2 linked regions of the Simiduia agarivorans SA1 = DSM 21679 genome follow. The protein of the gene in region 2 binds, or shares a complex with, the protein of the main gene of each other region. Links are inferred from orthologs where the notes say so. Each region holds a gene or a part of one and is shown on either strand. Other genes may lie near its edges.

The links.
Region 1: the proteins of cheY (region 2) and M5M_RS00405 are in contact, whole or in part, in a solved structure (PDB 1A0O), measured with the Escherichia coli proteins. The link is inferred for Simiduia agarivorans SA1 = DSM 21679 from one-to-one orthologs.

Annotation. Positions count from the first base shown.
Region 1 is NC_018868.3:87,003-90,250, forward strand. What follows is about bases 2-2,924. They hold M5M_RS00405 (chemotaxis protein CheA), read left to right. Parts: upstream 2-311; coding sequence 312-2,537; downstream 2,538-2,924. Other genes in these bases: M5M_RS00400 (response regulator), read left to right, coding at 2-308; M5M_RS00410 (chemotaxis protein CheW), read left to right, coding at 2,524-2,924. Outside these bases: more of M5M_RS00400, read left to right, coding at 1-1; more of M5M_RS00410, read left to right, coding at 2,925-3,075; M5M_RS00415 (chemotaxis protein CheW), read left to right, coding at 3,075-3,248. UniProt on the Escherichia coli protein: Involved in the transmission of sensory signals from the chemoreceptors to the flagellar motors. CheA is autophosphorylated; it can transfer its phosphate group to either CheB or CheY.
Region 2 is NC_018868.3:544,146-547,184, reverse strand. What follows is about bases 287-3,000. They hold cheY (chemotaxis response regulator CheY), read right to left. Parts: upstream 1,979-3,000; coding sequence 1,595-1,978; downstream 287-1,594. Other genes in these bases: M5M_RS02430 (MinD/ParA family protein), read right to left, coding at 2,845-3,000; M5M_RS02435 (RNA polymerase sigma factor FliA), read right to left, coding at 2,096-2,845; M5M_RS02445 (protein phosphatase CheZ), read right to left, coding at 765-1,541; M5M_RS02450 (chemotaxis protein CheA), read right to left, coding at 287-719. In the rest of the region: more of M5M_RS02450, read right to left, coding at 1-286; more of M5M_RS02430, read right to left, coding at 3,001-3,039. UniProt on the Escherichia coli protein: Involved in the transmission of sensory signals from the chemoreceptors to the flagellar motors.

The sequences.
Region 1 (3,248 bases), 460 kb from region 2 along the record:
CCACCTTGGCAGCAGATGGGCATCGGGTGGTGGAGGCCGAGGATGGCGTTGAAGCACTGGCCCGGGCGCAAGCCGCGCAATTTGATGCGGTAATTACCGATGTCAATATGCCCCGCATGGATGGAATTACGCTGGTGCGAGAATTGAGAAAATTAACGCAGTTCAAATATACGCCCATTCTGGTGTTAACCACTGAGTCTTCGGTGGAAAAAAAGCAGGAAGGGCGAGCGGCTGGTGCAACGGGATGGCTGGTAAAGCCTTTCAATCCCGAAAAATTATTGGCCACCGTGGCGCGTGTACTGGATTAAGGTATGTCAATTGATCTCTCTCAGTTTCATCAGATCTTCTTTGACGAAAGTCTGGAGGGGCTGGATGCAATGGAACAGGCATTGCTTGACGTAGTTAAGAATGGCAATGCGTCAGACAGTGTGATTAATACCATATTCCGCGCAGCCCATTCTATCAAAGGCGGTGGGGGCACTTTCGGTTTTAGTGATATCGCTGAGTTAACCCATCACCTCGAGACGGTACTGGACCAGGTGCGCAGTCACCAACGGGATCTGTCAGACGAGGTGGTTGAGGTTGCATTTCAGAGTTGCGACATATTGCGCCGGATGATTGCCGGGCATCAACAAAAGCAACCGGTACCCTTCGAACAATACCAGGGGCTGCATGACAGTCTGGTTCAACTTGCGGAAGCTGGTGTGTCTCCGTCCACCATTGTCGCGCCAAAAGACACCGTCACTGAAACAGTCATGGATCCGGTCGGGCATAAGGAATTTGCAGGCGCTGGCGCTGGCGCAGATGGCACGGCGGTCAAATCAGCGCCAGGCGAACGCGGAGGGTATGCGGGTGGCAATCAGCGATGGTTTATTCGTTTTTGTCCACAGCCCGATATTCTGCTCACGGGTAACGAGCCTTCACGGATATTTCGCGAATTGGCCACATTAGCCAAGCTGGATGTGCGCGCAGACAGTTCGCGTCTGCCGGCATTTGGCCAGCTGGAACCCGATGAGTGCTTTCTGTCATGGAAACTTTGTCTTGAAGGCGATGTGAGTGAAGCTCAGATAGAGGAAGTGTTTGAGTGGGTATCCGATAGTTGTGAGCTGGACATCAAGCCCGTGAGTCAGGTTACCGTTAATACTCAGGCGCCGGTTGCTGGTCAGGCAACCGAACGGAATACTCTGACCGAATCTGCACCTACCGAGAATAATGCCGTAGCAGATGACGCTCTCCCAGATACCCATCAGGGTGACAACGCTATAACCAAACCGGACACCGCCAGCGGGGTGCAGGTAACAACCGCCAGTATATCATCCGGGGAGCCGACAGCCTCGCAAAGTACATCAATCAGGGTCAGTACTGACCGGGTAGATGATCTGATAAATCTGGTGGGCGAGTTGGTGATTACCCAATCCATGCTGAATGACATGAGTCGGGAGCTTGAGAACGAGCGTTTTGAGCGCCTGATTTCCGGGTTGCAGCAACTCACCCAGCAAACCCGGGATTTGCAGGAAAGTGTGATGCGTATCCGCATGTTACCCATCAGCTTCGTATTCAACCGTTTTCCGCGCATGCTGCACGATTTGTCCGCAAAAATGGGCAAGCGTATACGACTGGATATTACCGGTGAACAAACCGAGTTGGATAAGACAGTCATGGAGCGCATTGGTGATCCCTTGGTGCACCTGATTCGCAATGCGGTTGACCATGGCATTGAACCAGCCGAAATCAGGCTTGCGTCAGATAAGCCAGCGGAGGGCGTGATAAGCCTCCGGGCCTTTCATCAGGGCGGGAATATTGTTATCGAAGTCAAAGACGATGGTGCGGGTATTCAACTGGACCGAGTGAGGTCGCGCGCGGTAGAAAAAAACCTGCTCGCGCCGAATCAAACGCTCACTCAGGCTGAAGCGATAGAGTTACTTTTCCATCCGGGGTTCTCCACAGCAGAAGCTGTGAGTGAAGTCAGTGGGCGCGGTGTTGGCATGGATGTGGTTCGCGCCAATATTCATGAGCTAGGCGGTTCGATTGCGGTGGAGTCCGAGCCCGGTAAAGGCTCCCGGTTCCGTATCCAACTGCCTCTGACGCTTGCGATAGTGGATGGACAGCTGCTGGGTGTGGCGGGTGACGTGTATGTGGCGCCACTGCTCAATATAGTGGAATCTGTGCAAGTGCGACGTAGTGGGTTGCGCAAGGCGGCTGCTAATCAATGTTTTTATACCTTGCGAGACGAGAACATACCCGTCGTCAGTCTCGAGGCAATTTTCGGATTTAACCCCCAGGCATTGGTATCGGAAAATGTCCTCATCGTAGTGGTTGAGGCGGCTGGACAAAAATTGGCCCTCCTGGTTGATGAGCTGCTTGGCCAGCAGCAGGTAGTGATAAAAAGCCTATCAAAAAATTACCGCAAGGTAGACGGTTTGGCAGGTGCGACGATATTGGGTGACGGGAGGGTTGCCTTGATTCTGGATGTGCCGGGTTTGTACAAGCTGTATCAGAAAGGTATTGGTCGCAGGGGGCTTTATGCCGTTGCCTGATACTGCCAGTCAATCAGTCGGTGCGCCTTTGGTGTTGCAGGATCTGGCGGCTGATGAGCAGGCAATCGATCTGTTGCACGATTTGGATATGCTGGTGCAGGGTAACCAGCTGATGACATTGTTGGTGGGGGATGAGTACTACGCTATTGATATTCGGGCAGTGACTGAGATAAGACGCTATTCCAACGCAACACGTCTGCCGAACGCATCCGATCATGTTTTGGGTGTGATCAATATGCGTGGGGACATAGTCCCTATACTGGATTTGCGTTTGCTGCTTGGTGTGGGTGATGCAAAGGTGGTGGATACAACGGTGGTTATCATTCTGTCCGAGTGTGTTGAGGGCACGCGTCGATCGCTGGGGTTTGTGGTAGATGCAGTAACGGACGTAATCGCACAGGATAGCGGGTCGGTACAGGTCGGAACGCCTGGCGCAAATCAGATCCCGTATGAATTATATGCCGGGCTGATAAGCCTGGAAGATAAAACGTTAACGCTTTTGGATACCCAGAAAATGTTGGCGCTGGAGTCAGATTAATGGATTTTCTGATTTTTGATCTGGCGGGTGAGCGTTATGCATTGAATGCGTCAGCGGTAGAGGAAATTCGCGTCTGGGAGGGGGCGACACCCCTGCCAACCTTACCGGCTTATGTTCTGGGTGTGGTCAATTTGCGTGGCATCATCGTGCCGCTGATCGATTTGCGTGCGCGC
Region 2 (3,039 bases):
TCCTCGGAGATATCGTCGCTTTGACTGGCTGGTGCCGGGCTGGCACTGGGCGCTGTAGCACCCGGGCCTTTGCCCTTGCCGTGCAACTGATCCAGGATAGATTCAAACTCTTCTTCAGTGATATCGTCAGTGGCAGCCGACGCTGGCGCCGGATCTTTCGCCGCAGGAGATGATGGCGGATCAATAGCGTCCAGCAATTCGTTAAATTCGGCATCGGTAATATCATCACCGGGTGCTGGAGCCTCTGCCTGCACCGCTTCGACATCTGAGTCACTCTGATCCGGCTCTGCCGGCTCGGAATCTGCGCCGTCACTCGATTCGTTAAGGTCTTCGAGATTGACCAAACGCTCGAGCTGGTGAATCAATTCCGGATTTGCCGGCGTGGGCGCTTCTCTGGCCTGAACTTCCTCAAACTGGTGGTTAACCGCATCCAGAGCCTGCAACACCACGTCCATCAGCTCCGGAGTTACCGACCGTTTGCCTGTGCGCAAGATGTCGAATAAATTTTCTGTTACGTGGCAACAGTCGACCATGGCGCCCAACTGCAAAAAACCGGCACCACCCTTAACGGTATGAAATCCCCGGAAAATCGCATTCAACAGGTCGCGGTCGTCGGGCTGACGCTCCAGCTCAACCAGCTGTTCAGACAATTTTTCCAATATCTCGCCGGCTTCCACCAGGAAGTCTTGCAAAATATCTTCGTCATCGCCAAAACCCATTCAGCGCTCCTCGTTGACCAACGTTATATAGCTGGTCTGATAATTTCAGAATCCTAAGCTGGACAGCAGATCGTCCACATCATCCTGCCCGGACACCACATCTTCGCGCTTGTCGGCGTGAATCTGCGGCCCCTCAGCTTCGCTGCCAGATTTCCCGCTGGCCTCCTGTTTATCGGCCGGAAAGTCGATTCCTGTAATTTCTTCAACTTGCCCTGCGATGCGCACCAAACCAACCAGCTGGCTTTCCACATCCGAAACCAGATCAATCACCTTTTTCAGCACTTGGCCGGTGAGATCCTGATACCCTTGCTCCAGAATAATGTCCTGCAAATTGCCATTCAGAATGCCGGCGCTGGCCTCGATCTGCCCGAGAAACTGGTCAATTCGCTGATACAAATCGCGGAAGTCATCTGCACTCAGCTCCCGGCGTTTTAAAGCGCGCCAGCTTTCGCCCAGCGTCGCTGCTTCCTGACCCAATTCCACCGCGATGGGTGCACAGGCCTCCACTTTATCCATGGTTTTATTGGCAGCGTCCTGCGTCAGGCGCAGAACATAGTTGAGACGATCGCTAGCGTCAGAGATCGCATCGGAATCCGTTACACCAGAATCGACATTGAAGTTTTTAATCGCATCGTGCAGTCCACGCGTCAGTTTGCCCACGTTATGGAACAAATGACGGTCGCGACTTTCGATGATTTGTTCGATCAGGCGGGACGCCTCATCGAATTGATCGCCCTGAAGCTTTTCAATCAGGAGCTTGGCGCAGTCCCGCAGCTCCGCAACGAATTCGTCATTGCCTTTTTGGTATTGCTCTTTTGCCATGAAATCGATGCCATTAGGGAAAAGTCGCCGGCGTCAGCCGGTTGCGTGAAGAATCAGCCTACGCGCTCAAAAATCTTGTCGATCTTTTCCTTCAGTACCTGGGCGGTAAACGGCTTGACTACATAGCCACTGACCCCGGCCTGCGCAGCCTCAATAATCTGATCCCTTTTGGCTTCTGCAGTCACCATTAACACCGGCAAAGACGCCAGCTTTTCGTCTGCCCTGACCTGCTTAAGCAGCTCGATTCCGGTCATCCCGGGCATATTCCAGTCAGTCACCAAAAAATCGAAGTCGCCAGACTTGAGCATCGGCAGCGCCGTAGCCCCGTCATCGGCCTCTTGGGTGTTGCTAAAGCCCAGATCGCGCAACAGATTCTTGATAATCCGCCGCATGGTGGAAAAATCATCAACGATCAGGATTTTCATGTTCTTGTCCAAAGCAACCTCCGTCGTACCCTGCTGGACGCTCTTTTCATCAGTCTAGTAGCTGAAATCACGGCTACCAGTTTTGTTTATCATTTCGTTATAAGAACGGCGAAATAGTAGCCAAACAGGCTAAAGTCCACCCTTCCAGCCTGTCAGCTTTGCCCGGAGGCGACCGGCAGCCTGGGAATGAATCTGGGAAACCCGGGATTCGCTCACACCCAGTACCTGGCCAATCTCTTTGAGATTGAGCTCTTCGTCATAATAAAGACTGAGTACCAGTTGTTCGCGTTCCGGTAGTTGGGTTATCGCCTGCGCCAGCGATTGCTTTAGCGCCTGTCGCTCAAAGGCGTCTGACGGCGCTTCAAGGCCCATGCTGCCTGCGCCTTCCGCAATGCCAGCCTCATCATCACCGGCAGATTCCTCATAACTGAATAGCCTGCTGTGCGCCGTATCGGTCAACATGGCACGGTAGTCATCCAGCGACAGCGCCATCGCATCGGCGATTTCCTTTTCCGCTGCATCGCGCCCTAGACTGGCTTCCAATTGCCGCGTGACCTCGGCAATTTTGCGCGCATTGCGGTGCACCGAACGGGGAACCCAGTCGCCCTTACGGGTTTCATCCATGATGGCACCCCGGATACGGATTCCGGCATAGGTCTCAAAACTGGCCCCTTTGGATGCGTCAAATTTCTGTGCTGCTTCCAGCAAGCCAATCATGCCGGCCTGAATCAGGTCATCCACCAGTACGCTGGCCGGCATTCTCAGCATCAGATGGTAGGCAATACGCTTTACCAACGGTGCGTAGTCCTCTACCCGGATCTGTGACTCAGCTGGCGTCGGGTCCTGCTGGTACATGGCCAATCCCTCAAGCGCTGCCATTAAACATCTGCCGTTGAGGTCGCCAACAGGCGTTCCACAAAGAACTCGAGTTGACCGCTGGCCGCTTTGGGCAAAGGCCAGCTCAGGACCCGCTCTGCCAAGCAACGGATGGCGGTAGCGGCTTTACTGGAAGGCGCGTATTCGATCAGCGCACGCTGGTGCTGCACAGCTTTGCGGAGGTTTTCGTCAAACGG